One region of the Pseudomonas sp. GW821-FHT01A09 genome, then DNA from elsewhere that is predicted to be linked to it. Evidence: predicted binding sites of a transcription regulator. Region 1 holds the regulator's gene; each other region holds the start of a gene.
The links. Region 1 encodes FliA, which starts transcription of late flagellar genes. Its sites were predicted from a motif close to CTAAAGTTTNNNNNNNNNNNGCCGNTAA; they were not measured.

Region 1 (2,201 bases):
GCGCTGGCGGAACTTGGCCGCAGAGTCATGTTGATGGACGCCGACCTCGGTCTGGCCAACGTCGACGTGTTGCTCGGCCTGACGCCTAAACGCACCCTGGCTGACGTCATTGAAGGGCGCTGCGAGCTGCGTGACGTGCTCCTGCAGGGGCCCGGCGGGATCCGTATCGTGCCGGCCGCCTCCGGGACCCAGAGCATGGTGCACCTGACGCCCGCCCAGCATGCCGGCTTGATCCAGGCCTTCAGCGACATCGGCGACAACCTCGATGTGCTGGTGATCGATACCGCCGCCGGCATCGGCGACTCGGTGGTCAGCTTCGTGCGCGCAGCCCAGGAAGTGCTGCTGGTGGTGTGCGACGAGCCGACCTCGATCACCGACGCCTACGCGCTGATCAAGCTGCTCAACCGCGACTACGGCATGAACCGCTTCCGGGTCCTGGCCAACATGGCCCAGAGCCCGCAGGAAGGCCGCAATCTGTTCGCCAAGCTGACCAAGGTGACCGACCGCTTCCTCGACGTGGCCCTGCAGTACGTGGGCGCCGTGCCGTACGACGAATCGGTGCGCAAGGCTGTGCAGAAACAACGTGCCGTCTACGAGGCCTTCCCGCGCTCCAAATGCGCGCTGGCCTTCAAGGCGATCGCCCAAAAGGTCGACACCTGGCCGTTGCCCGCCAATCCACGCGGGCACCTGGAGTTCTTCGTCGAACGTTTGGTTCAGCAAACCAGTGCGGGACCTGTCTCATGAGCGCAAGCGGATATCGGATGTACAACAAGGCCTCGCGCGAGTCTCAGCAGTATCAGCTGATCGAGACCTACGCACCGCTGGTCAAGCGTATTGCCTACCACCTGCTGGCGCGTCTGCCGGCCAGTGTGCAGGTCGAGGACCTGATCCAGGCCGGGATGATCGGCCTGCTCGAAGTCTCGACCAAATACGACTCCAGCAAGGGCGCCAGTTTCGAGACCTACGCCGGTATCCGCATCCGTGGCGCCATGCTCGACGAGGTGCGCAAAGGTGACTGGGCACCGCGTTCGGTGCATCGCAATACCCGCATGGTCAGTGATGCCATTCGCGCTATCGAAGCAAAAACTGGCCGCGACGCTAAAGATCACGAGGTTGCGGCCGAACTCCAGATGAGTCTGGATGATTATTACGGGATTCTGAACGATACCTTGGGCAGTCGCCTGTTCAGCTTCGACGACCTGCTGCAGGACGGTGAGCATGAAGGGCTGCACGAGGAGGGCGCCAGCGGTAGCCCCGAGCCATCGCGCGGCCTGGAAGACGAGCGCTTCCAGGCGGCCTTGGCCGATGCCATCGCCAACCTGCCTGAACGGGAAAAACTGGTGCTGTCGCTGTACTACGACGAGGAACTGAACCTCAAGGAGATCGGCGAAGTGCTGGGGGTCAGCGAATCGCGGGTCAGCCAGTTGCACAGCCAGTGCGCGGCGCGTCTGCGCAGTCGCCTGGGTGAGTGGCGGGCAAGGTAAACAAGCAGTTGGGCCGTAATTGAACAACGCGATACCTGTGGTGAGGGGGCTTGCTCCCGAGAGGCCCGAACTGAAACACCGCGGTGAGTCAGCAATGGCCCCTCGGGAGCAAGCCCCCTCACCACTTGCTACACACATAACTGGTTTTGATTGATCGCGCACCCAGGTGCTGGGTGCGTTAAAGACTGCTTGGAGGTCTACTTGGACAAGAACATGAAAATCCTCATCGTCGACGACTTTTCGACGATGCGGCGGATCATCAAGAACCTGCTGCGCGACCTGGGGTTCACCAATACCTCGGAAGCCGACGACGGCGTTACCGCGTTGCCGATGCTGCAAAGCGGCGCCTTCGACTTCCTGGTGACCGACTGGAACATGCCCGGCATGTCCGGCATCGACCTGCTGCGTCAGGTTCGCGCCGATGACCGTCTCAAAAGCCTCCCAGTATTGATGGTGACGGCCGAAGCAAAGCGTGAACAGATCATCGAAGCTGCCCAGGCCGGCGTGAACGGCTATGTGGTCAAGCCTTTCACTGCGCAAGTGTTGAAAGAAAAAATCGAGAAGATCTTCGAGCGCGTCAACAGCTGAATGACGCCACGGGGGCAGCAGTATGGACAAGCAATCCAGTTTGGGTGACTTCGAGTCGACCCTGAAAAAGAATGCCCAGGAGTTGGTCGAACGCCTGGAACAAGGCAAGTTCGGCGAAGCCGTGCAGCT
Region 2 (2,201 bases), on a different contig from region 1:
ATTTACGCGCTGGCGGCCGCCGGCGGCCAAGGAGTGAGCAATCTGCTGGACCTGATCGAAAAGGAAATGCGCGTAGCGATGGTGCTGACCGGGGCCAAGTCGGTTAGCGAAATCAGCGGTGAATCACTGGTGCGGGAATTGCGGCAGGCCTCACTTTAACCCTTCATTTTGCCCATCCGGCAGCTTCTATAGCCAAAGGCTTACACGCGGTGGTGGTGTTTGGCTCTATTGCTCACCCCGCCGGCGCAGTAATCTGAACCCATCAACAGCAACGCAGGCAGCGCTGCTGGATCAGGGACGATCGACCATGGCCATGAGGCCGCCGACAAGGAGGTGGAATGGTCTTGGGAAAACCCGCTTCGGCGGGTTTTTTATTGCCTGCCATTTGCCCCTGCGGTGGCCGACATCAGGCCCTCGGCCCTTGGCAGACGCCATCGTATAACCCCTGCGCGAGATCTTCTCGGCTCGCGTCCACCCTCGCCGTGGACAGCTCCCATCCCAACCTCACCAACTCGGTACGCTGACGCGCGATCTCATTGGCATCGTTGCCATGCTGGACCACCAACACCGCGATGCGCTGCCGGCAGGCGCGCAACTCGGCGTTGGTCTCGTCGAGCTCGGTGGCCAGCAACGCGCATTGCTGCTCGAGCATCTCCAGCGCGGTAGGAAATGGCCCGCAGTCAGGTTCGTGGTTCAGGAGGTCAGTGTCGGTCATAAGCATGTGCCAGCCAGGAGAGGTATCTAGGTCCAGCCGACAGGGTAATGCCAACCACTGTATGGATCAACAGTGATCGACGAAGTATTTATCCTGCGCCTCTGCGCAGGAGGCTAGGGACAACGTCACGGGAAAGCTGTACAGATCAGATTGGGGCCGCGTCCAGAAACAGCACCCCGCCATCAAATAATTCCCTTTCGAAACCTCGGGTTACGCCCTGTTCTCGCGCTGCAGCCCGACTCGTGCAGCTTGAATTTTGTACAACCCCTGTATAGACCACTGTATAAAAAGCGACGAATGGCAGGTTTTTGGCGTCAAGTTTTTACTCTAAACGGGGATAACCCAGTAACTCGCAAGCGCAGCTTGCACCTGCTACCTGGTTATGGACGCCCTTTATGACTCCCCTCCGTAAAGCCCCGCTCGCTGCTGTCATCGCCCCCGGTATCGTCGTGGCGCTCCTCGCCTTCGCTCTGCTTTGGACCCAGCTGGGCGGGGCTTTGTCCTGGCCGCTGGTGGCAGGCTGCAGCCTCCTGCCGAGCCTGACAGCCAGTTTCTATTCGTTGTGGCTGGTGCGTAATACCGAGCGCCAGGGCCAGGCCCGGTTGCAGGCATTGAGCGAATCCCACGCGCAATTGCACACACAGGCGCCACGCCCGGTGGCAGAAAACCTGTTTCAACAGGCCTTGCCCATCTGGGTGCGGCAGATCGATACGTCGCGGGAACAGACCGAACAGGCCATCAACGACCTGACCGCACGCTTCGTCGATATTTCCGGGCGACTGGATCACACCGTGCAAGCCTCCCAGGCCGCAGCCGGCAACGGCGCGCAGGGCGCTGGCGGGCTCAGCACCAGTGAAAGCGAGCTGTATCAGGTGGTGGAATCGCTGCGCATCGCCCAGCAGAGCCGCGACGAAATGCTCGGCGAGGTCAGCAACCTCACCGCCTACACCGGCGAGTTGCGGGCCATGGCGGCAGACGTGGCAGCGATCGCCGCACAGACCAACCTGCTGGCGCTCAATGCCGCCATCGAGGCCGCCCGCGCCGGGGAAGCCGGACGGGGTTTCGCGGTGGTGGCCGACGCCGTGCGCACCTTGTCGAGCCAGTCCAGCGAGACCGGCCAGAAGATGTCCGTCAAGGTCGACATCATCAACAACGCCATCACCCGCCTGGTCGAGGTCGCCGGCCAGAGCAGCGAGCGCAGCCATGACAGCGTCAGCGCCTCGCAGGACACCATTGAAAGCGTACTCGCGCGGTTCGGCGCCATCACCAGCCAACTGCGCGACTCCGCCGACGGCCTGCTCAATGAAAGCGCCGGCATCGGCGAAGAAATCAGCCAGGTGCTGGTCGCCCTGCAGTTCCAGGACCGCGTCAGCCAGATCCTCGCCCAGGTGCGCGACCGCATGAACGCCCTGCACGGCGAACTGCAACAGGCCGAACAGCGCGGCCAGCCGATGGCGCTGGACATCAACGCCTGGATGGCCGACAT
Region 3 (2,201 bases), on a different contig from region 1:
CAGCGGGTGTTGTGCGGGCTGTCCCAAGCCTGTTGCGCCGACAGCGCCAGACCGTTGGCCAGCAGCACGGTATTGGCGGGCTGGTTGAGCCAGCGTCGCAGCTCCGGGTCGCTGTCGAGTTCCTGCTGTTGTTGCAGGCCCAGTTCGCGGTGCCGGGCGATGTGCATGACGCGTACCAGTTGCCGCCGCTCGGTCTGCAGCAGGCGATAGCCCTGGATGATCCACAGCGGCAGGCGCCACAGCTCGGCCAGGGCCTGGCACAGCTCCAGCAGGCGGATGCCGAACAGTTCGAGCTCGACCTTGGCCACCGGTTCGTTCTTGTGGATCACCCGCAGCTCCCACTCTTCGAGCAGCTTGGGGTGGCTGATCGCCAACGGCCACAATGGCGAGAGAAACAACAGGCTGCCCCAGTGGATCTCCTGCCACAGGCGCGCCAGCCGCGCGGCGAACAGGCCATTGGCCTGCTGGCTGGCGTGCAGGCTGATCATTTGCAGCTGGCGCAGGGCCACTGGCAGGTCCGCTGGTTCAACGGCCGGCAACGAGCGCAACAACTCGCCGGTGCGCTTGAGGCCCAGGCGATTGATGGCGACTTCCAGGCTCTCGGCAGGCTCCACCAGCCCGTTGCTGACCGCCATGTTGGCTTCGCGGATCACGCTCAGCACCAGCGCCGGGCTATCCTGCATGCGTTCGGCGATCTCACGCATCGAGCGGTTGCTATCGTTGATCGCGCTGCTGACCCGCTCGTGGGCCAGACGCGGCACCGGCAGGCGAATGCTGTTGAGCAGCTTGATCCAGGCTTGTAGCGTACGGGGTGTCTGCGGTGGCATGGGCACTTCACTGGCATGCGGGAGGGGGCAAACTGGTTTTTCATGTCGACTAACTATAGTCTGGCGCACCTCTGCCGATAAGTAGGGCATCTGAACTAAATTGCTTGTGCCCAGCCCCGTCCACGACTTCGTAAGTGTTTGCTAACCTATGGCTAAAATCATCGGCATCATCGTCGTAATCGCTAGTGTGCTAGGTGGTTACGTGCTGTCCCACGGTCAAATCGCAGCACTGATTCAGCCTTTCGAGGTGATGATCATTGGCGGCGCGGCGCTGGGCGCATTCCTGCAGTCCAACCCGGGCTACATGACCATGCACGTCTTCAAGAAAGCCTTGAAGATGTTCGGCTCGCGGTTCACCCATGCTTTTTACCTCGAAATTCTCAGCCTGATCTACGAGATTCTCAACAAGAGTCGTCGTGAAGGCATGATGGCCATCGAAGCGGACATCGAAGACGCTTCGGCCAGCCCGATTTTCGCCAAGTATCCGACCATCCTCAAGGATGAGCGCATGACTGCGTTCATCTGCGATTACCTGCGCATCATGTCATCCGGCAACATGGCTCCCCACGAGCTCGAAGGCCTGTTCGACATGGAAATCCTCAGCATGAAGGAAGAGCTCGAGCACCCGTCCCACGCGGTAACCGGTATTTCCGATGGCCTGCCGGGCTTCGGTATCGTCGCGGCGGTACTGGGGATCGTGGTGACCATGGCGTCGCTGGGCGACGGTGACAAGGCGGCGATCGGTGGCCACGTGGGGGCCGCGCTGGTGGGTACCTTCCTCGGTATTCTGGCGGCCTATGGATTCTTCGGCCCGTTGGCCCAGTGCCTGGCCCATGATGCCAAGGAAGAGGTCAACGTCTACGAGGCGATCAAGGCCTCACTGGTGGCTTCTGCCTCGGGCATGCCGCCGTCGCTGGCCGTGGAGTTCGGTCGCAAGGTGCTGTATCCAGCCCACCGCCCCAGCTTTGCCGAGCTGGAGCAAGCGGTTCGCGGTCGCTGATCCATGGAGAACAACCAGCCCATAATCATCAAGCGCGTCAAGCGCTTCGGTGGCGGACACCACGGGGGCGCCTGGAAAATCGCCTTCGCCGACTTCGCTACGGCAATGATGGCGTTCTTCCTGGTGCTGTGGCTGCTGTCCAACGCCACGCCGGAGCAGAAGATCGCCATTGCCGGCTATTTCAAGGACCCGATCGGCTTTACCGAAAGTGGCTCGCCCTATGTGATCGATCTCGGCGGTTCGCCACAGCTGGCGCCGGATTCCACGCTCAATCCCGAGCAGGAAGTGTCCCCGGCCAAGCCCGAGACCCAGAAGAACGATACCCAGGACAACACCAGCAAGAACGACGAGGCGGTCGAGAAGCAACGCCTTGA
Region 4 (2,201 bases), on a different contig from region 1:
TCAAGCGCACGCCGATCCGCGAGACCACCCGCAGCGATTATCAGCGCTTCCTGCAGGGCAAGGGGGGAACGCCGGTGGCGGCGATTCTCAACGACTGCATCCTGCGTCGGCTCAACAACGGCAACGACCTGGGCAGCATGACCGGTATCTTCGGAAACGTGCCGCTGGCGGGATTCTCGACCTTCGGGGAAATTCTGGGCCTTAACCTCAACCAGACGCTGACGGCGATTTTCTTCTTCCGGGTGCCCAGGGGCGCCAGCTTCGTCGACGAGTACGTCGACAATTTCATCGCCCACTACGGCGAGTTCAAGGCGTTCTTCCTGCGCCGCCAGATCAAGAAGCTGGCCGGACTCAATCACGTGGTGGTCAAGCAGATCGGCGCGCTCAACCGCAAGGACTTCACCAGCTACCTCGATACCGATGGTATGGATGAAAACGTGCTGCCGGTGTTCAACGGCTTGTCCGACCTGGGCCGGGTGCTGGCCCAGGCCAGCGACCAACAGCAGGAGATCGCCGATCAGTTGCAGCATTATTCGGGTGAATTGCACCTGTCGATGGACGACCTGACCAACACCATCGAGCGGCAGAACGCGGTGGCGGCCGATGCCGGGGCCACGGTCGAGACGCTGTCGACCCAGGCCGGTGACACGGTCAACGGTGCCCGCGAACTGGCGCAATCGAGTTTGCGTATCCAGTCCATCGTCCAGGTGATTCAGCAGATCGCCGGGCAGACCAACCTGCTGGCGCTCAACGCGGCCATCGAGGCGGCGCGTGCGGGGGAGATGGGTCGCGGCTTCGCGGTGGTGGCCGACGAGGTACGCAAGCTGGCGGAAATCACCCGCAAGAACGCGGGGGAGATCGGCGTCGATATCGACCTGCTGGCGGGTGAGATCCAACGGGTGGCGCAACAGATCGAGGACCAGTCCACGGCCGTCGGCACCCTGCGTGGAATGCTCGACACCCTCGAAGACTCCAGCCGCCTGACCGGCGGCACGGCGCAACGCACCAAGAGCATCGCCGACACCCTGACGGGGCTGACCCAGGGCGCCGATTCGCGAGGCTGACCGGCAGCACGGCGACTTCATGGGCAGCTAGGCTCATGGAGCGTCGTGCGGTGCCGATACATCGTTTACCTGACAACAGTTCCAATCCTTGCGGATATCCCCAGCATGCTAAAAACAATACAAGCTCGCTATACCGCTACTTTCGTGGGTTTCATTTTGCTGATCGCCATCCTCACCGGCGTTGGCATCAGCCTGTTCATCACCCCGACCCTCACCGCGACGGACGAACGTCATCTGATCAACGAGGCGGCGCAGATCAGCGGCGTGATCAAGACCGAACTGGCCAGGGTGCAAGCGCAGCAACGGGTGATCACCGAGACGGTGCCGCAGCTGGACAGCGACAGCATCGATCGGCTGTTGCCGAGCATGGTCAACCAGTACGGTGAACTGAAAGTGTTTGGTGGCGGCGTCTGGCCGCTGCCGGACAAACGCACTCCCGGGCGGGCCAAGCACAGCACCTTCTATCACCGCGATGCCAGCGGCAAGTTGATCGTCAACACCCACTGGAACTCGCCCGAGTCGCAGAATTATTTCGAGCAGTCCTGGTACCTCGGTGGCCTCAAGACGCCTGCGGGTCAGTGCAACTGGGCCGCGGCCTATCGCGACGATGCCAGCCCCGAGCCGCGCACCAACTGCGCCATGGCCATCACCAAGGATGGCGCCGCCTATGGCGTGTCGACCATCGACGTGACCCTGGGTTTCTTCAACGACCTGGTCGCCCAGAAGGAACGTGACATTCACGCTCAATTGATGATCGTCGAGGCCGACGGCAAGGTGCTCAGCAACCAGCCGGAAATCCCCGGCAACAACGTGCTGAAGAACCTCAGCGATCTGGCTGGCCAGTACCCCTTTGCGGCAGCCCTGCAAAGCGCTTTGAAAACCCCTGCGGCAGTGGCTGTGGCCCATACCACCTACACCGGCAGCGACGGCAAGGACTACAGCCTGTTCCTGCAGCCGATCGAGGGCACGCCGTGGCTGATGGCCGTGGCGCAGCCTACCGCAGTACTGGCAGCGCTGAGCAGCAAGGTCCTCACGACCTTGGCCATGCTGCAGATCCCCATGGTTATCGTCATGCTGCTGGTGATCGTCTTCGCCCTGAGCCAGCTGATGAAGCGCCTGGCGGTGCTCAAGGCCAAC

Region 2: AC3WJP_RS08460 (methyl-accepting chemotaxis protein) is a predicted target of FliA. The motif match lies at 1,029-1,056, and genes of this name have one in related genera.
Region 3: motA (flagellar motor stator protein MotA) is a predicted target of FliA. The motif match lies at 881-908, and genes of this name have one in related genera.
Region 4: AC3WJP_RS08085 (methyl-accepting chemotaxis protein) is a predicted target of FliA. The motif match lies at 1,097-1,124, and genes of this name have one in related genera.

What each region holds. Positions count from the first base shown of each region.
Region 1 covers NZ_JBYSWB010000007.1:80,385-82,585, forward strand. The annotation lists gene fleN (flagellar synthesis regulator FleN) at 1-744, shown strand, start outside; gene fliA (RNA polymerase sigma factor FliA) at 741-1,484, shown strand; gene AC3WJP_RS10745 (chemotaxis response regulator CheY) at 1,698-2,072, shown strand; gene AC3WJP_RS10750 (protein phosphatase CheZ) at 2,095-2,201, shown strand, end outside.
Region 2 covers NZ_JBYSWB010000005.1:162,546-164,746, reverse strand. The annotation lists gene lldD (FMN-dependent L-lactate dehydrogenase LldD) at 1-159, shown strand, start outside; gene AC3WJP_RS08465 (hypothetical protein) at 407-715, opposite strand; gene AC3WJP_RS08460 (methyl-accepting chemotaxis protein) at 1,111-2,201, shown strand, end outside.
Region 3 covers NZ_JBYSWB010000004.1:183,551-185,751, reverse strand. The annotation lists gene AC3WJP_RS06980 (HDOD domain-containing protein) at 1-827, opposite strand, end outside; gene motA (flagellar motor stator protein MotA) at 976-1,827, shown strand; gene motB (flagellar motor protein MotB) at 1,831-2,201, shown strand, end outside.
Region 4 covers NZ_JBYSWB010000005.1:85,652-87,852, forward strand. The annotation lists gene AC3WJP_RS08080 (methyl-accepting chemotaxis protein) at 1-1,064, shown strand, start outside; gene AC3WJP_RS08085 (methyl-accepting chemotaxis protein) at 1,170-2,201, shown strand, end outside.